2 regions of the Anaerotruncus sp. genome follow, and region 1 is predicted to be linked to the other one. Evidence: predicted binding sites of a transcription regulator. Region 1 holds the regulator's gene; the other holds the start of a gene.
What was found. The regulator Rex, encoded in region 1, represses fermentation and respiration genes when NADH is low (regulators of the CRP and FNR family bind a similar motif). The targets are predictions, from matches to a motif close to ATTGTTAANNNNTTAACAAT.

Region 1 (4,949 bases):
CGTCGGCAAGTCCACCCTGTTCAACGCGATCACCAACGCGGGCGCGCAGTCCGCGAACTATCCCTTCTGCACCATCGAGCCGAACGTCGGCATGGTCGCCGTGCCGGACGAGCGCCTCGACGTGCTCGCCAAAATGTACGACCCGGACAAATACACCCCCGCCGTCATCGAATTCGTCGATATCGCCGGGCTGGTGCGCGGCGCGTCCAAGGGGGAGGGGCTGGGCAACAAGTTCCTTTCCCACATCCGCGAGGTGGACGCGATCGTGCATGTGGTGCGCTGCTTCGAGGACAACGAGATCATCCATGTCGACGGGGAGATCGGCCCCCGGCGGGATATCGAGACGATCAATCTCGAGCTCATCTTTTCTGACATCGACATCGTCGACCGCAAGATCGACCGCGCCCTCAAGGCCGCCAAGGGCGGCGACAAAACGCTCGCCGCGCAGGCGGACGTGCTGGGACGGCTCAAGGCCCACCTCGAGGAGGGGAAATCCGCCCGCAGCTTCGTGTGCGACGCAGAGGAGCGCGCCGCGCTCGAGGACATGCCGCTGCTCTCCGACAAGCCGGTCATCTACGCCGCCAACATGAGCGAGGCGGATTTTACCGGCGGCATCGAACAGAACCGCTTTTACCATGAGGTGGAGGAGATCGCGGCGGCGGAGCACGCCGAGGTGCTGCCCATCTGCGCCCGGATCGAGGAGGAGATCGCCGACATGTCCGCCGAGGACAAGCTGCTCTTCCTCGAGGAGATGGGGCTGCATGAGTCGGGCCTCGACCGCCTCATCAAAAAGAGCTACGCCCTGCTCGGGCTGATCTCCTACCTCACCGCCGGCAAGCAGGAGGTGCGCGCGTGGACGATCACGCGCGGCACCAAGGCCCCGCAGGCCGCCGGGAAGATCCATTCCGATTTTGAAAAGGGCTTCATCCGCGCCGAAGTCGTCGCGTACGACGACCTCATCGCCTGCGGCTCGATGGCCGCCGCCAAGGAGAAGGGCCTTGTCCGCTCGGAGGGCAAGGAATACGTCATGCAGGACGGCGACGTCGTCCTCTTCCGCTTCAACGTCTGATGAGGCGGGCGCTGGTCCTGTGCGGCGCGCTCGCGCTCGCCGCGCTGCTCTTTTTGTTCCTGCGGCCGCACCCGGAGCGCGCCGCCTTCCTGCCCGAGGCGCAGAACGACTTCGTCCTGGGCGCGGTCGGCCTACCCGGCGGCGCGCCCGCCCCGGAAAGCGCATCCCCCGTCGACGGGGTCCCCTCCCGGGCGGAAGTGGTCCCCGCGGAATCCTCCGCGGCTTCCGAGGCCGGGTCCGCCGAGGCCGAATCCGGCGAACCGGAAAATACCGCCCCGCTTCCCGAAGCCGCCGCGCTCCCCGCCGGGGAACGCAGCGTGGACGCCCGTCCCGAGCGGGAGAGCTACCCCGTTGGGACCGGCGAGATCGCGCTCGTCGTCACCAACCGGACGGAAAACGACCTCATCTACACCCACTGGTTCGACTTCCGGCGGGTGGAGGGGGACGCCGTCGTGCCGCTCACCCCGCGCGCGGGGCTGATGGCAAACCCCGACGACGTGAACGCCGAACGGGTGCTGCACGGGGGCGAGACCGTCACGATTACGCTGCCCATCGACCTCTTCGACGAGCCGCTGCCGCCGGGCACCTACCGCGCGGCGCAGCTGAGCTGCTTCGCGGATACCGGCGGGCAGGCGCTCGCCTGCTCGGAGATCACCGCGGACTTCGTTATCGCGGAAAGCTGAAGAGCAGGCCGGGGCGCCGCCCCGCCGCCTTTTGAAAAAGGCGGGCGAAAATCTTCGCTTTTGGCTTTCTCACGGCGCCCCCCTTTGCGGGGGACGCGGCCGGCCTGCGCCAAACGTTCTTTGCCCCCTTTCTTGAAAGAAAGGGGACCGACGGCTTCCGGAGGAAGCCGGACAAAAGAAGGCCCCCGCCGCAAGGCGGGGGCCTTCTTATTTTCGCCTCCCCGTCATTCATCCTCGGGGTAGGCGGCGTTGATTTGGTAGCAGAGGGTCATGAGGCTGTCGCCCAGGTGGACGTTCTCGACGACCGCACCCTCAAAGTCGAGGGAGAGGTCGTAATGGGAGAAGTTCCAGAAGCAGTTGACGCCGAGCTTCATGAGCCGCTGGGCGGTCTCGAAAGCGACCTCCTTGGGGATACAGAGGATGGCGGCCCGCGGGGACTGCTCCTTGCAGAACGCCTCGAGCCCCGCCATGTCCTGCACGGTCAGGCTGCTCACCTTCTGGCCGATCACGCGGGGGCTGTCGTCAAAGATCCCGACGAGCTTGAAGCCGCTGCTCTCGAAATCCATGTGGCGCGCGATCGTGCGGCCGAGGTTGCCCGCGCCGATGAGAACCATGGGGGTATGCTTGTTGAGCCCCATGATGTTGCCGATCTCCTTGTGGAGCGCGGCCACGTTGTAGCCGTAGCCCTGCTGCCCGAAGCCGCCGAAGCAGTTGAGGTCCTGGCGGATCTGGGACGCGGTCAACTGCATCAGGGAGGCCAGCTCGCGCGAGGAGATGCGGGTGACGTCGCGGCTGAGCAGGTCGCCGAGGAACCGGTAGTACCTGGGCAGCCGCTTGATAACGGATAGGGAAACACCCTCGTGTTTCGGCATATGCAAAACCTCTCGATCCAGAATTCCCGGTTACAGCCGTGCGATGGTGTCCATCACATAGTTGCCGAATTCCTCGCAGGTGCAGCCGGTGTCGCGGCCGGTGACCGCGAGCTTCTTTTCCTCGTACATACAGATGTCCAGCGCCCGTTCGAGCTTATCCGCCTCGGCCTGATAGCCGATGTGGCTCAGGAGCAGCACCGCCGCCCGCAGCATCGAGCAGGGGTCGGCGTATTTGCCGCGGCCCTCGGCGATCATGCGCGGGGCGGAGCCGTGGATCGCCTCGAACATCGCGTAGCGCTTGCCGAGGTTCGCGCTGCCCGCGGTGCCGACGCCGCCCTGGAATTCGGCGGCCTCGTCGGTGATGATGTCGCCGTAGAGATTGGGCAGCACGAACACCTGGAAGTCGCGGCGGCGCTTGGGGTCGATCAGCTTGGCGGTGGTGATGTCGATGTACCAGTCGTCGGTCGTGATGCCGGGGTACTCCTCGCCGATCTTCTGGCAGAGCTTCAGGAACTTGCCGTCGGTCGTCTTGACGACGTTCGCCTTGGTGATGATCGACACGCGGCTCTTGTGGTTCTTTTTCGCGTAGTCGTAGGCGAGCCGCGCGATCCGCTCGGTGCCCTCGGTGGTGGTCACGACGAAGTCGAACGCCACGTCCTCGTCCACGTTGAGGCCGCAGGAGCCGATCGCGTAGGCGCCCTCGGTGTTCTCCCGGAAGAAGGTCCAGTCGATCCCCTCGCTCGGCACCTTGACGGGGCGCACGTTGGCGAACAGGTCGAGCTCCTTGCGCATCGCGACGTTGGCGCTCTCGACGTTGGGCCACGGGTCGCCCGCGCGCGGGGTCGTCGTGGGGCCCTTGAGGATGACGTGGCATTTTTTGAGCTCGGCGAGCACGTCGTCGGGGATCGCCTTGCCCTGCGCCGCGCGGTTCTCGATCGTCAGCCCGTCGATCGTGCGGAACTCCACCTTGCCCGCCCCGACCTCGTCCGCCAGCAGGTGCCGGAGCACCCGCGCGGCCTCGTTCGTGATGATGGGGCCGATGCCGTCGCCCCCGCACACGCCGATGACGATGGTGTCGAGCTTCCCGTAGTCGGTAAACTCCTTCTGCGCCTTGATGCGCTCGTTGCGCGCGAGCTGCGCTTCCACGAGCGCCGCGAACTTTTCAGCGGCGGCTTTGACTTTCTGGTCCAATCGCGTTTCCTCCCATATTTTCATTTCCCCCGCGCGCTCTCACGCCGGACGGTCTGTCTATATATGATAATTTTATAACAGACTTACCCCATTGTCAATGAACGATGGAAAGAAATCCGGCCGCCGCCCCCGCTTTTACGAGGGGAACAGCCCCGCCTCGCTGCACATCTCGGCCTGGGCGCGCAGCGTGCGCTTGGCGGCCGCGAGCCTGCGGCTCACGGTGGAGGGGTGCACCCCGAGCTCCAGGGCGATCGCCGGGATGTTGCGCCCCCCGAAAAAATAGAGCGCGACGACCTGCCGCTGCTTGGGCGGCAGGTGGCGCACGGCGCTGCGCAGGAACCGCGCGTACCGTGCGCGCGCGGGTGCGTTGTCGGCGCACTGCGGCGCGGCGATCCGCTCGAAATCCTGGAGGGAAAAGGTGCTTTCACATACGTCAAACATGTGCCCCGCCCCCCTCAGTCATAATAGTGGCGCAGGTAGTCCATGACCACGCGCAGGTCGTACAGTTCGGCGTAGAGCGCGTCGATCCGCCGCTGCGCGGCGAACGCCTCCTCGCCGCGCGCCGTCTGCGCGAACACCCTCAGCTCCCGCAGGCGCTCCTGCAGGCGGTCGGCCGCCGTCCGGTACTCCTCCGACAAAGCGGTTAAATCCATTCAATTCCTCCTTGTGATTTTACAAATCGTGTGATTTTTGCTTCTTATCTTAAGAGTGCCACACGGAATGTGTATTCACAAGAAAATTTCGCACAATTTGCAAGATTTTGTTGACGAAATACACAAAATGTGTTATTATCAGGACAGTGAGGTGACCGGAATGCTGGCTAACAGGCTGCGGGCCCTGCGCAGGGCCAAGGGGCTGACCCAACAGGAACTGGCGGGCGCGCTGGAAATTTCCGCGAGCGCGGTGGGCATGTACGAGCAGGGACGGCGGGAGCCGGACAACGAGACGCTGACCAAATTCTGCCGGTTCTTCGGCGTGCCGAGCGACTACCTGCTGCTCGACGGGGCGGAAAGCCCCGCCGGACCGCCCGAGCTCGGGGAGTTCCTCGAGGATTTCCGGCGCAGGCTGCTGGCGCAGGAGGGCCTGATGTTCAACGGCGTGCCCCTCACCGAGGAGGAGATCACCCAGGTCGTC
Region 2 (13,983 bases), on a different contig from region 1:
AATTCACAGAAAGCTGTCCCGGAATCCCTCCGGATATGGTATACTTTGTGGGGATTTTCAAAGGGTTTGGCTCTTTAGAGGAAACTTGGAGATTTCCGCGGTATACTCTCGTTATGTCAGCAGAAGACGAAACGCAAAGGAGCGGGCTATGGAACACAACTACGACGCGGTCATTGTCGGCAGCGGGTTTGCCGGGGCGGTCACGGCGCGGCGGCTGGCCGAGGCGGGCAAGCGGGTGCTCGTGCTGGAAAAGCGGTCCCACATCGGCGGCAACGCCTACGACAGCCTCGACGGCGCGGGCGTCCTCGTCCACCGCTACGGGCCGCACATCTTCCATACGAACAGCGAGGCCGCCTGGCGGTTCCTCAGCCGGTTCACCGAGTGGCACCCCTACCGGCATGAGGTGGTCGGCAGCATCCGCGGGAAATTCGTGCCCATCCCCTTCAACCTCCATTCGGTCGACCTCTGCTTCGCGCCCGGCAAGGCGGCGCGCCTGCGGGAGCGGCTGATCGCCGGCTACGGGCCGGGCAGCCGGGTCCCGATCGCGGAGCTGCGCCGCCAGAGCGATCCCGAGCTCCGGGAGCTCGCGGAATACATCTTTGAAAACGTCTTCTGCCACTATACCGAAAAGCAGTGGGGCACCCCGCCCGACGCGGTGGACCCCTCGGTGCTGAAACGGGTGCCGGTGCTCGTCTCGGAGGACGACCGCTATTTCCAGGACACCTGGCAGGGCATCCCGGCAAAGGGCTATACCGCCCTCTTCGAGCGGATGCTCGATTATCCGGGCGTCGAGGTGCGGCTGGGGACCGAGGCGTCTGAGCGGCTGCGCGTGGGGGAGGACCGGGTCTATCTGGACGGGGAGCCGTTCGGCGGCGTGACCGTCTACACGGGCGCGCTCGACGAGCTCTGCGGCTGTTCGCTCGGGCGGCTGCCCTACCGCACCCTCGATTTCCAGTTCGAGACGCTGCCGGTCACCTGGTTCCAGCCGAAGGGCACCGTCAACTATACGGTCGACATGCCCTTTACGCGGATCACCGAGTTCAAATACTTTCTCGGGCAGGACCTGCCGGGCCGGACGACGATCGTCAGGGAGTTCGCGCGGGACTACGCCGGCAAAGCGGGGGAGATCCCCTACTACGCGGTGAAAAACCCCGGGAGCGACCGGCTCTACGCGGCCTATCTCGAAAAAATCTCCGCGGTGCCCCGGTTTTACCTGTTGGGGCGGCTCGCGGAGTACCAATACTACAATATGGACGCGATCGTCGCGCGGGCGCTCGAACGCGCCGACGAGATCCTCGCGGGATGGGAGGCGACGGCATGAAGCTCATGACCTATGTGGTGCCCTGCTACAATTCCGAGGCGTACATGCGCAACTGCATCTCGACGCTGCTGGCGAGCGGCGGGGAGGAGCTGGAGATCATTCTGGTGGACGACGGCTCGATGGACGGGACCGGCCGCATCGCGGACGAGTACGCGGCGCGGTATCCGGAGATCGTTCGCGCGATCCATCAGGAGAACGGCGGCCACGGCGAGGGGGTCAACCAGGGCATCCGCAACGCGCGGGGACTCTATTTCAAGGTGGTCGATTCGGACGACTGGCTCGACGTGCCGAGCGCGAAGGAGCTGCTGGCGACCATCCGCCGCCATCTGGAGAACGGCAGCCCCGCCGACCTCTACATCTGCAACTACGTCTACGAGCACGAGACGCAGGGCAGCCGGGTGATGCGCTACCGCAGCACCCTGCCGGTGGGGCGCATCTTCGGCTGGAGCGAGATCAGATCCTTCAAGCCCTGGCAGTACCTGCTCATGCACTCGCTCGTCTACCGCACCGCCCTGCTGCGGGAATGCGGGCTCGAGCTGCCCAAGCACACCTTCTACGTCGACAACCTCTTCGCCTACATCCCGCTGCCCTATGTGAAGACCCTCTGCTATCTCGACCTCGACCTCTACCGCTACTACATCGGCCGGGAGGACCAGTCGGTGAACGAGGCGGTGATGATCCGGCGGATCGACCAGCAGCTCCGGGTGACCCGGCTCATGGCGCAGGCCTACCGGGGGGAGCGGCTCGCGGCGATGGACCGCAAGCTGGTGAAATACCTGCTCAACTATGTGACGATGATGATGACGATCTCCTCCGTCCTGCTGACGGTGGACGGAAGCCCCGAGGCGCTGGAAAAGCGCGCGGCGCTCTGGAGCTGGCTGAAGGCGGAGAACCCCGGATGGTATTCGGCCATCCGCTACCGGTCGATCGCGACGTTCGTCAACCTGCCCGGCGCGTTCGGGCGGCGGCTGAGCGTCCAGAACTACCGCCTCGCCCGGCGGATCTATAAATTCAACTAGGTCCGGCGCCCGGACCCCGTGAGGAAACAGGTGATCTGATATGATAAGGAACTGGAAGACAACCCTCTACAATTACCGGCATGCGGCGCTCCTGCTCTATTTTGTGCCCTATATGCTCTGGTTCGGCTGGCTGCAGGGCAACGCCCGCCCCGAACACTGGGCGGGTTCGTGGATCGACACGCTGATCCCCTTCCAGGAGGTCTTCGTCATCCCCTACCTGCTGTGGTTTTTCTACGTCGCGGCGGCGGTGGGCTATTTCCTCGTTCGCTCCAAGCCCGACTATTTCCGGCTGTGCGCCTTCCTCTTCGGCGGCATGACCGTCTGTCTCGCGATCTATACGGTTTTCCCCAACGGCCAGATCCTGCGGCCGCTCGTCTTCCCGCGCGACAACCTACTCACCGACGCGGTACGCACGATCTACCTGGCGGACCCGCCGATCAACGTCTGCCCGAGCATCCACTGCTTCAATTCGATCGGCGTGAACATCGCGATCCGCCGCAGCGAGCTCGGCCGGCGGCATAAGGCCGTCCGCTGGGGCTCGGAGGTCCTGATGGTGCTCATCTGCATGTCCACCGTCTTTATCAAGCAGCATTCGATCGCGGACGTCTTCGCGGCGATCCTGCTGGCGGTGCCCTTCTACTTCGTGGTCTACCGCGGCGCCGAGCTCGCGAGAGCCTTCCGTCCCGCGCCCATCCGGACCCGCAAGGTCAAATTTGAAAATCCGTGACGGCGCTGCCGCACACGCATCACCGCCCCGGCCCGCAGAAGCGGGCCGGGGCGGTTTTTCGCGCGGCGGGCCGGGATTTCGGCATTGTCCGCCGGAGGCGGACAAAAAAACGGCCGCAGCGCGGCCGTTTTTGAAATCCCGGGGGTTATGCCTCGTAGTCCGCGACGACCCGCTCGGTGATGACCTTGCGGATGAATTCGCGCATTTTGAGGTGTTCAGGATGCTGGTCGTAGGCCTTGAGGGCCTCCTGCGAAACGAATTCGGAGTAGAGGACGAGATCGAAGCCCTTGGGGTTGATGTTTTTCCCCACCTCAAGGGTCAGGATGCCGTCGATGACGCCGTTCAGTGCTTCGAGCCCCTGCTTGATGAGCCGGGCGTTGTCCTCGCGGGTGTTGCCTTCTGCGACCTCTTCCAGTTTCCACATGACGATGTGCTTGACCATGATGTGTTGGACTCCTTTGTCCGGCGCGCGGCCGGTTTGTTGATGCCATTATCCTAGCATAAATGCGTTCCGGGTACAATCATTTTTATGCTTCTTTATACAATCTTAATATACTCCCGCGCGCCCCGCGGCTATGCGTGCCAAAAACTTCCGGGAGGGCGGCGCGCGGAATTTGACATACTAAGGAAAACAAAAATTCTGCCGGCCGACAGAGGCCGCAAGGAGGAAGAAGTATGAAACGATTGACCGCATGGACGCTCTGCGCCCTGCTCTTGACGGGCCTGTTGGCGGGCTGCCGGACGGCGGGACAGGACGGGGGCGAAAGCCGGGGCAGCCAGCCGTCCGCCTCGCTCGAGCCGAACACCGCCTCCCGGGAGAGCGCCCCGCAGGCGGACGTGCTGAAGACGGGGCTCGCGGTGATCACCTCGGCCGCCGACTCCACGTCCGCGGCCGGCGAAGAGGGGCTGGCGGATATCGGCTCGACGGCGGTCGCCCTGCTGGTGGACGACGACGGACGGATTGCGGCCTGCGCGATCGACGCGGTGCAGAGCAGGATTCCCTTTACGGCGGACGGCGCGCTCGCGCTCAACGCGGGCACGGTGTTCCCCTCCAAGCGGGAGCTCGGGAAGGACTACGGGCTCGCGGAGGCGTCGGGCATCGGCAGGGAGTGGTATGAGCAGACGGCGGCGTTTGCCTCCTATGTCACCGGCAAGACGGTCGCGGAGGTAAAGGGCATGGCGCTTGACGAGCGTACCGCCCCCACGGAGGCGGAGCTCTCCTCCTCGGTGACGATCGCGGTGGGCGGCTTTATCGACGGCATCGAGAAGGCGGCGCGGAACGCGCAGGCGCTCGGCGCGCGCGAGGGGGATTCCCTCGGGCTCGGGATCGCCACCAACATGCGGAACTCCAAGGGCGCGGGGGAATCGGAGGGGACCGCGCAGGCGGATTCCACCTACGCAGCCGTTTCCTTCGCACCGGACGGCACGATCACGAGCTGCGTGCTCGACGGCTCGCAGGGCGCCGTGCGCTTTGACGGTTCGGGCGCCATCACCTCCGACCTGAACGGCCCCTTCCGCACAAAGAACGAGATGGGCGACAGCTACGGCATGCGCGAGGCGTCGGGCATCGGCAAGGAGTGGTACGAGCAGGCCGCGGCCTACGCGCGGTACGCCGCGGGCCGCACGGTCGGCGAGCTGGAGGAGCTCTCCGTCACCGAGAAGGGCGCGCCGGCGGGCGGGGAACTGGCCTCGTCCGTCACGATCTCGGTCGGCCCCTTCAACGAGGCGCTGCGCAAGGCCGCCGCCTACGCGGAGTAGGAAGAGAAACGGAAAAAAGCGAAAGCCCGGCGCAAGCCGGGCTTTTGTTTTTGCGCTTCGCGCCTGTTCCGCGCTTTCTGAAGAAAGCGCCCAAAGACTTTAATCAGGCCCGCCGCCGTCCGGCCTATCTTTTGCGGCCCATGCCCAAGGCGAACATCCGCTGAGGCCCCCCGACACTGGGCCCGCGGGTCGCCGCAGCAATGTGCATGCGCCTCACGGCAGGCGCTTTGCACTCTCTGTTCCCGCCCGTTGGGAGCGCCCGCAACCTGAATTGAGCCCTCAGCTGGTGTACCCGTGGGGAGCGGCTGTAACCTGCGGGTCATGGCAAGGTGCTCCCGGGGGATACCGCTTAAAGTTCCGTCCCGCAGGGCCGGGTCCGCGTAGCGGACTCAAGCCGGGGTCGCGGGGCGGAGCGCCCGCGACTGCGGTCCGCAGACCGCGTTTCGGAGGCCAACCGCCGAAGGCGGCTCTTAGGCCGGAGATCGGCCGTCGCGCGTAGCGCGCTCCGGGCGCAGCCCGGGCAGGCCGCCCAAGGCGGAAGTCCCTTAGGCGGACTTTTGGTTCCTTTTCGTCCGTTCGAAAAGGAACCCGTGCCGCGCGGCGGAACGCGCTCGTGATTCTTGCCGCTTGGAAAGCGGCAATTCCCGTAAAGCGCCCGCCGCCCGCGGGGCAAAAAATCCAAAACCGCCGGCGGCCGCCAGACTCTCGACAATATTGTCCGTTTGCGGTAAAATCGATGGAGATCACCGGAAAGGGGGAGACGCCCGTGGCGAAAAAGATGAGGCTTTACCTGCTGGCCGAGGGCTACGTGCAGGGGGTGGGCTTCCGCTACTATGTCAGCTATACGGCGCGGGGGCTGGGGCTCACCGGTTGGGTGCGCAACCGGGAGGACGGCGCGGTGGACATGGAGGTGCAGGGCGCGCCCGACGCGGTGGAGGCGTTTACGGCGGCGGTGCGGCGCGGCAGCCACTACAGCGAGGTGCAAAACCTGACGGTGCAAAAGCTCGATCCGATCGAGGAGTACGGCTTCCGCACGCTGAATTAGGAGGGGAAGGGATGACGCGGACGGCGGGCGGCGTGGAATACGAGCTGACCCGGAAGGCGGTCAAAAACCTCAATCTGCGGGTGCGCGCCGACGGGACGGTGCATGTTTCCGCGCCCCGGCGCACGCCGCTTTCCGAGGTGGACGGGTTTGTCGCGGGCCGCGCGGCGTGGATCGCGTGGGCGCGGGAACGCCTGGCGGCGCATGCGGGGGAGGCCGAGGCGGCGCGGGAGGCGTACACCGACGCGGAATGTCTCGAGGCGTTCACGGAGGTGAGCGACCGGATCTATCCGCTCTTCGCGCGCCTGCTGCCGGAAAAGCCCGAGCTGCGGGTGCGGTGGATGAAGAGCCGCTGGGGGGTGTGCTGCCCGGCGAAGAACCGCATCACCCTCAACAAGCAGCTGATGGGAAAGCCGCGCGCGGCGGTGGAATACGTGGTGCTGCACGAATACGTGCACTTCCTGCACCCCGACCACCAGGCGGGGTTCCACGCGGAGATGGCAAAATGGATGCCCGACTACAGGGAACGGCGCAAACTGCTGAAAACGTGAGGATTTGGATGAAATGACAAAAAGAGCGGAGGATTTTACATATTGTTAAAGAATTAACACATTGAAAAAGAAACCGAAATGTAGTATCCTTATAGAAAGAAAACGGATGGGGCCGTCGCGCGGGAAAAGGGGAACGAAACCGCGGCCCCTCCGGGAAAACAAGAACCGGAGGAAACGACATGGAAATTTACGTCTGCATCGGAAGCTCGTGCCATCTCAAAGGCTCTTACAACATCATCAACGCGTTCAAGGAGCTGATCGCGGAATACAAGCTGGAGGACCAGGTGAGCCTGAACGCGTCCTTCTGCCTCGGCCACTGCCAGCACGGCGTGACGATCAAGGTGAACGACGAAATCGTCACCGGGCTCAACACCGACAACGCCCGGGAAATTTTCATTGATAAGGTCGTGAAGGAGCTGCAGCCGCAATGACCGACGTACTGAGCCTCAAGAAGGCCAACTGTAAAAACTGCCACAAGTGCATCCGCTCCTGCCCGGTCAAATCGATCCGTTTCGCCGACAACCAGGCGAAGATCATCCCGGAGGAGTGCATCCTGTGCGGGCGGTGCGTCGTCGTCTGCCCGCAGAACGCGAAGCGCGTGCGCAGCGACCTGACCGAGGTGATCGGGGCGGTGGGCTCCGGCAAGCGGGTCATCGCGACGCTCGCCCCCTCGTTTATCAGCGAGTTCCCCGTCTCGGGGATCGGGGAGATGGAGGGATACCTCAAAAAGCTCGGGCTGTTCGCCGCGCGGGAGACCGCCGAGGGCGCCTATATCGTCAAGAGCGAATATGAAAACCTCATCCGCGATCACAAACAGGAGGTCATCATCTCCTCCTGCTGCCACACGGTCGTCACGCTCATCCAGAAGTATTTCCCGGCGGTCATCCCCTGCATCGCGCCGGTGATCTCCCCGATGATGGCCAGCGCGAAGCTCATCAAGGAGGAATACCCCGACGCCTACGTCGTCTTCATCGGCCCCTGCATCTCCAAAAAGGACGAGATGCAGAAGGTCCCCGGCTACATAGACTGCGTGCTCACCTTCGACGAGCTCGTGCAGTGGTTCCAGATGCGGCATATCGAGGTCGCGCCCGCCCCGGTGGCGGAGAGCGAGGGACGCGCCTCCCGCTTCTTCCCGCGCACGGGCGGCATCATCGAGTGCATGCACACGCGCGGCACCGGCTACAAGTACCTCGCGGTCGACGGGGTGGAAAACTGCGTGCGCGCGATCGAGGCGATCGAGCGCGGCGGCCTCAAGGGGTACTTCGTCGAGATGAGCGCCTGCGAGGGCAGCTGCATCAACGGGCCCGCGGCGCGCGCCTACCAGGAGAACCTGCTCGACAGCCGGGTGCGGGTGGACGAGTTCGCCCAGCCGGACGAGGACAAAAAGCCCGACTTCGACATCGCCTGCGATTTCGGCCTCGCGCGCCACATCCCCAACGAGTTCGTGCACGAGCCCGACCCGCCCGCGGCGGCGATCACCGACATCCTCGCGCGCATGGGCAAAACCAAGCCGGAGGACGAGCTCAACTGCGGCTCCTGCGGCTACCCGACCTGCCGCGACAAGGCCAAGGCGGTCTACAACGGCAAGGCGGACATCACGATGTGCCTGCCCTACCTGCTGGAGAACGCGGAGAGCTTCTCGAACAACGTGTTCGCGGTGTCTCCCAACGCGATCCTGGTGCTCGACGACCGGCTGACCGTCCAGCGGATGAACATGTCCGCCTGCCACCTTTTCAACATCCCCAAGTCGAAGGACGCGATCGGCAGGGACGTGATCGACCTGATCGACCCGACCGATTTCCAGGATGTGCTTGAGACGGGCAACGATGTGATCGACAAGAAGATGTACCTGGCGGACCTCGACAAGCACGTCGAGCTGACGGTGGTGCGCGACGCGGACCACCACTGCCTGTTCGGCATCTTCAAGGACATCACGGCGGAGCAGGCGCGCAGGGAGAAGTACATCGAGCGCCGCGCCCAGACGATCGACATCACCGACAAGGTGATCGAAAAGCAGATGCGCATCGTCCAGGACATCGCGTCGCTGCTGGGCGAAACGACCGCCGAGACGAAGATCGCGCTGACCAAGATCAAGAACACCGTGCTCTCGGAGGACGAGTAGCCATGGAAAAACTGTTTATGGAGAACGGCTATATCAGCCTCAACAAGTACGGCGAGCAGCTGTGCGGCGACCGCGTCGAGGTGAAGAACAACCCGAGCGGCGACTTCACGATGGTGCTGGCCGACGGGCTGGGCAGCGGCGTCAAGGCGAACATCCTCTCGACCCTCACCTCCAAGATCATCGCGACGATGATGGACAGCGACATGACTGTGGAGGACTGCGTGACGACGATCGCGCAGACGCTGCCCGTCTGCTCGGTGCGCCAGGTGGCCTACGCGACCTTCACGGTGATCAAGGTGCACGGGGACGAGGTCTCCCTCATCCAGTACGACAACCCCGACGTGATCATGCTGCGGGACGGCAGAAGCGTCGACTACGAGCGGACCGAGAAGACGATCGCGGGCAAGAAGATCTACGAATCCCGCTTCCCCGCGCGCCTGGGGGACGTGTTCGTCGCGATGAGCGACGGCGTCATCCACGCGGGGGTGGGCCAGTCGCTCAACTTCGGCTGGGAGCGGCCGAACGTCGTCGAATACCTCGAGGCCCACTACAACGCGGCCATGTCGGCCAAGGCGGTGGCGGGGCTCGTGAGCGACGCCTGCCGCGATCTCTACATGGGAAAGCCGGGCGACGACACGACGGTGGCCGCGCTGCGCATCCGCGAGCGCCAGCTCGTCAACCTGATGATCGGCCCGCCGGTCAACCCGGAGGACGACGAAAAGATCATGCGGCTCTTCTTCGGGCAGGGGGGCAAGACGATCGTCTGCGGGGGCACGACCTCCACGATCGTGGCCAAATACCTGCACACTTCCGTCAGGACCTGCCTCGACTACCTCGACCCCGAGATCCCGCCGATCGGCTTTATCGAGGGCGTGGACCTGTGCACCGAGGGGGTGCTCACGATGAAGCACGTCGTCGAGCTCGCGCGGCGGTATTCGTCGGGCACCGACACCTACAGCGAATGGATTGGCAAGAAGGACGGCGCCTCGCTGATCGCGCAGATGCTCTTTGAGAGCGCGACCGACGTGAACCTCTTCGTGGGGCGGGCGATGAACCCGGCCCACCAGAACCCGGATATGCCGATCGATCTTTCGATCAAGCTGCGGCTGATCGAAGACCTCGCCAAATACCTCGAGCTGATGGGCAAGACGGTAAAGGTGAGCTACTACTAGATGACCAAACCCGCGGCCAGCCGCGTCAATGGAGGGTAACAGATGCAAATTACCGAACGCAATTTCGACACCAACGTCCAGATGCTGAAATACAAGGTCCTCAAGGGGGTCGTCGAGCACTTCGACCAGGGGACGCTCGAGAGCGCCTACCGGGACATCCCGATGGACATCGCCCCCGGCCCCAAGCCGACGACGCGCTGCTGCGTCTACAAGGAGCGCGCGATCATCACCGAGCGGGTCCGCATGGCGATGGGCGGCGACAAGGAGAACGCTAACGTCATCGAGGTGCTGCGCATCGCCTGCGACGAGTGCACGGTCAACCGCTACCACGTGGGCTCGGCCTGCCGCGGGTGCATCGCGCACCGCTGCGAGCACGCCTGCCCGACGGGCGCGATCGAGGTGCGCGACGGCAAGGCGCGCATCAACCAGGAGAAGTGCATTGAGTGCGGCAAGTGCGCGACCGCCTGCCCCTACACCGCGATCATGAAGTACACCCGCCCGTGCGAGAACGCCTGCAAAATCGGCGCGATCAGCATGCACCGGGACAACTCCGCGAAGATCGACAACGACAAGTGCATCTCCTGCGGCGCCTGCGTCTACCAGTGTCCGTTCGGCGCGATCGTCGACAAGTCGTTTCTGCTCGACGCGCTGACGATCATGCGGGAGAGCGAGAACAACACGAAATACAAGGTCTACGCGGTCGTGGCGCCGTCGATTTCCTCCCAGTTCAGCTACGCCAAGACCGGGCAGGTCGTGACGGGGCTTCGGAAGATCGGCTTCCACAGCGTCATCGAGGCGGCGCTCGGCGCGGACATGGTGGCCTACGCGGAGGCCGCGGAGCTCGTTGAGAAGGGCTTTTTGACCAGCTCCTGCTGTCCGGCGTTCGTCGCCTACATCAAGAGCGCCTTCCCGGGGCTTGTGGACAAGATCTCCCACAACCCCTCCCCGATGGAGGCGGTCGCGCGGTTCATCAAGCGGACCGACCCCACCGCGAAGTGCGTCTTCGTCGGCCCCTGCACCGCCAAGAAGATGGAGTTCCAGCAGGAGCATATCACCGGCATCGACTGCGTCATCACCTTTGAGGAGCTCCAGGCCCTCTTCGACGCGCGCGAGGTGAACGTCGAGAACCTCGAGGAGAGCCTGCTCGACAACGCCTCCTACTACGGGCGCATCTTCGCGCGCAGCGGCGGCCTCTCCGACGCGGTGGCCGAGGCGCTCAAGGAGCACGGCATCCCGGAGGACCAGTTCAAGGCGAACCCGATCGCCTGCGACGGCATCGAGGAGTGCAGGATCGCGCTGCTCAAGGCGAACAAAAACCTGCTGCCCAACAACTTCATCGAGGGCATGGCCTGCGTGGGCGGCTGCATCGGCGGCGCGGCCTGCGTGACCCACGGCCCCAAGGACAAGACCGAGGTCAACAAGTACGGCCAGCTCGCCAAGGAAAAAACGATCCTCGACGCCATCGCCGTTACACAAATTGCCAAATAATCCGCCCCGAAATGCAGGACTTTGCAAAAAGTCCTGCATTTTTTCTGCCATTTTATCCGAACGCGCTTGATTTTCCGGCGGAATTCCGCTATGATAGAAAGCTGAAAGAGGATCACCTTGCGTTTTGCAGGATGCAGAAGGAAAGGATCGGATATGGGCCAGGATTTATTGGCGCTCATCGGCAAAATGACCCCGCAGTTTTCCAAGGGGCAGCGGCTGATCGCCAACTACATGATCAACCATTTTGACAAGGCGGCGTTCATGACCGCCAGCAAGCTGGGCAGCACGGTGGGGGTGAGCGAATCGACCGTTGTGCGCTTCGCGTCGGAGGTGGGCTTCGCGGGCTACCCCGAGCTGCAGAGGGCGCTCCAGGAGCTCATCCGCAACAAGCTGACCACCGTGCAGCGGATGGACGTGACGAGCGACCAGCTCGAAAACGCCGACGTGCTCGCCAAGGTGCTCGGCAAGGACATCGAAAAGATCCGCCGCACCCTCGAGGAGACGAGCCGCGCCGATTTTGAGTCGGCGGTCGGCTGTATCTGCGCGGCGAAGAGCATCTATATCATCGGCGTGCGCTCCTCGTCGGCGCTCGCGCAGTTTTTGAGCTTCTACTTCAACCACATCTTCCCGAACGTCCGCCTCATCAACACCACCTCCCGCAGCGAGATGTTCGAGCAGATCATGCGCATCGGGCCGGAGGACGTGTTCATCGGCATCAGCTTCCCGCGCTACTCCAAGCGGACGGTGCAGGCCTCCCACTTCGCCGCCCGGAGCGGCGCGAAGGTCATCGCGCTCACCGACTCGAACCAGTCTCCGCTGGCCGAGAACGCCGACTATGTGCTGATGGCGCGCAGCGACATGGTCTCCTTCATCGACTCGCTCGTCGCGCCCCTCTCCCTCATCAACGCCCTGATCGTGGCGGTGGGCATGAAAAAGCACGACGAGATCGCCCGCACCTACGACCGCCTCGAACAGATCTGGGACGAATACGAGGTCTACGAAAAGCGCGGGGAGGAAGCCGGTGTCTGACCTTGTCGTGATCGGCGGGGGAGCCGCCGGGCTGTTCGCGGCGGGCTTCGCCGCGAAGGGCGGCGCGTCGGTCACGGTGCTCGAGCGGGGGACGCGCCCCGCCCGCAAGCTGCTGATCACCGGCAAGGGCCGCTGCAACGTCACCAACAACTGCTCGCCCGAGGACTTTTTGCGGAATGTGCGCACCAATCCGCGCTTCCTCTACGGCGCGGCCAGCGCCTTTTCCCCGGCGGACGCGATGGCGTTCTTCGAGTCGCTCGGCGTGCCGCTCAAGACCGAGCGGGGAGGCCGGGTGTTCCCGGTGTCCGACCGGGCGGCCGACGTGGCGGACGCGCTCGTCCGCTTTGCGAAGGCGTCCGGCGCGCGGCTGGTAACATCCGCGCGCGTGACTGACATCCTGGCGGAGGACGGAGGCGTACGGGGCGTGCGGCTGGAGGACGGCCGCGAGCTTTCCGCGGACGCGGTGCTCGTCGCCACCGGCGGGTGCAGCTATCCCGCGACCGGCTCGACGGGGGACGGCTGGCGGCTGGCAAAGGCGCTCGGCCATACGGTCGTCCCGGCGCGGGCCTCCCTCGTGCCGGTGCGCGCGAAGGAGCCGTGGTGCGCCGAGCTGATGGGGCTTTCCCTCAAAAACGTGACCCTCACCCTGCGGGACGCGCGGGGAAAGGCGGTCTTCTCCGAGCTGGGGGAGATGCTCTTCACCCATTTCGGCGTGTCGGGGCCGCTGGTCCTCTCCGCCTCCTCCTACCTGGCGGGGGACCCGGGGGGCTTCCGGATGGAGATCGACCTCAAGCCGGGGCTCGACGACCGGCAGCTCGACGCGCGGCTGCTGCGGGACTTTTCCGCGGCGAAAAACCGCGACTTTGCAAACGCCCTCGACCAGCTCCTGCCCAAAAAGCTCATCCCGGTCGCGGTGCGCCTGAGCGGGATTCCGCCCGACCGCAAGGTGAACGCGGTCACGCGGGAGGAGCGGCGGGCGTTCGCCGCGCTTTTAAAGGCGCTGCCGGTCACGCCGGCGGGGCTGCTGCCCGTCGAGGCGGGGGTGGTCACGGCGGGCGGCGTGGCGGTCCGGGAGATCGACCCGCGCACGATGGAGTCCAAGCTCGTGAAGGGGCTCTATTTCGCGGGGGAAGTGATCGACGTGGACGCGCTGACTGGGGGCTACAACCTCCAGATTGCCTGGTCGACGGCCCTCCTGGCCGCGAAGGGCGTCAATCGGAACGGATAAAAGGAGAGAAACGGATGATTTCGATAGCGATAGACGGACCCGCGGGCGCGGGCAAGAGCACGATCGCCCGCGCGATCGCGAAGGAGCTCGGCTATATCTATGTGGACACGGGCGCGCTCTACCGCGCGATCGGCCTCTACGCCAACGCCAACGGTGTGGCGACGGACGACCCGGCGGGGGTCGAGCGGCTGCTCGGCGGCATCAAGGTGGAGCTGCGCTATAAGAACGGGGAGCAGCGGGTGTTCCTCAACGGCTACGACGTGTCGGAGGAGATCCGCCGCCCGGAGGTCTCGATGGCCGCGAGCAATGTGAGCGCCATCCCGGCGGTGCGGCAGTTCCTCTTCGCGCTCCAGCAGAATATGGCGGTCGAGCACGACGTGGTCATGGACGGCCGCGACATCGGCACGATCGTGCTGCCCGGCGCGCAGGTGAAAATCTTCCTGACGGCGTCGCCCGAGGAGCGGGCGCGCCGCCGGTACGACGAATTGAAGGCCAAGGGGCACGACGTCGACTACGACGCGCTGCT

Region 2: a site for Rex is predicted at 6,460-6,479, ahead of ACZO3G_RS03890 ((2Fe-2S) ferredoxin domain-containing protein). Genes of this name have one in related genera too.

Annotation. Positions count from the first base shown of each region.
Region 1 is NZ_DBMDHH010000019.1:109-5,057, forward strand. Features, by position in the region: gene ychF (redox-regulated ATPase YchF) at 1-1,069, shown strand, start outside; gene ACZO3G_RS07000 (hypothetical protein) at 1,069-1,752, shown strand; gene ACZO3G_RS07005 (redox-sensing transcriptional repressor Rex) at 1,977-2,624, opposite strand; gene ACZO3G_RS07010 (isocitrate/isopropylmalate family dehydrogenase) at 2,655-3,839, opposite strand; gene ACZO3G_RS07015 (sigma-70 family RNA polymerase sigma factor) at 3,951-4,256, opposite strand; gene ACZO3G_RS07020 (hypothetical protein) at 4,271-4,468, opposite strand; gene ACZO3G_RS07025 (helix-turn-helix domain-containing protein) at 4,629-4,949, shown strand, end outside.
Region 2 is NZ_DBMDHH010000008.1:44,385-58,367, forward strand. Features, by position in the region: gene glf (UDP-galactopyranose mutase) at 149-1,321, shown strand; gene ACZO3G_RS03860 (glycosyltransferase family 2 protein) at 1,318-2,340, shown strand; gene ACZO3G_RS03865 (phosphatase PAP2 family protein) at 2,381-3,067, shown strand; gene ACZO3G_RS03870 (Dabb family protein) at 3,213-3,509, opposite strand; gene ACZO3G_RS03875 (hypothetical protein) at 3,743-4,825, shown strand; gene ACZO3G_RS03880 (acylphosphatase) at 5,562-5,870, shown strand; gene ACZO3G_RS03885 (M48 family metallopeptidase) at 5,882-6,418, shown strand; gene ACZO3G_RS03890 ((2Fe-2S) ferredoxin domain-containing protein) at 6,598-6,849, shown strand; gene ACZO3G_RS03895 ([Fe-Fe] hydrogenase large subunit C-terminal domain-containing protein) at 6,846-8,540, shown strand; gene ACZO3G_RS03900 (SpoIIE family protein phosphatase) at 8,543-9,712, shown strand; gene ACZO3G_RS03905 (4Fe-4S dicluster domain-containing protein) at 9,755-11,200, shown strand; gene ACZO3G_RS03910 (MurR/RpiR family transcriptional regulator) at 11,354-12,229, shown strand; gene ACZO3G_RS03915 (BaiN/RdsA family NAD(P)/FAD-dependent oxidoreductase) at 12,222-13,457, shown strand; gene cmk ((d)CMP kinase) at 13,472-13,983, shown strand, end outside.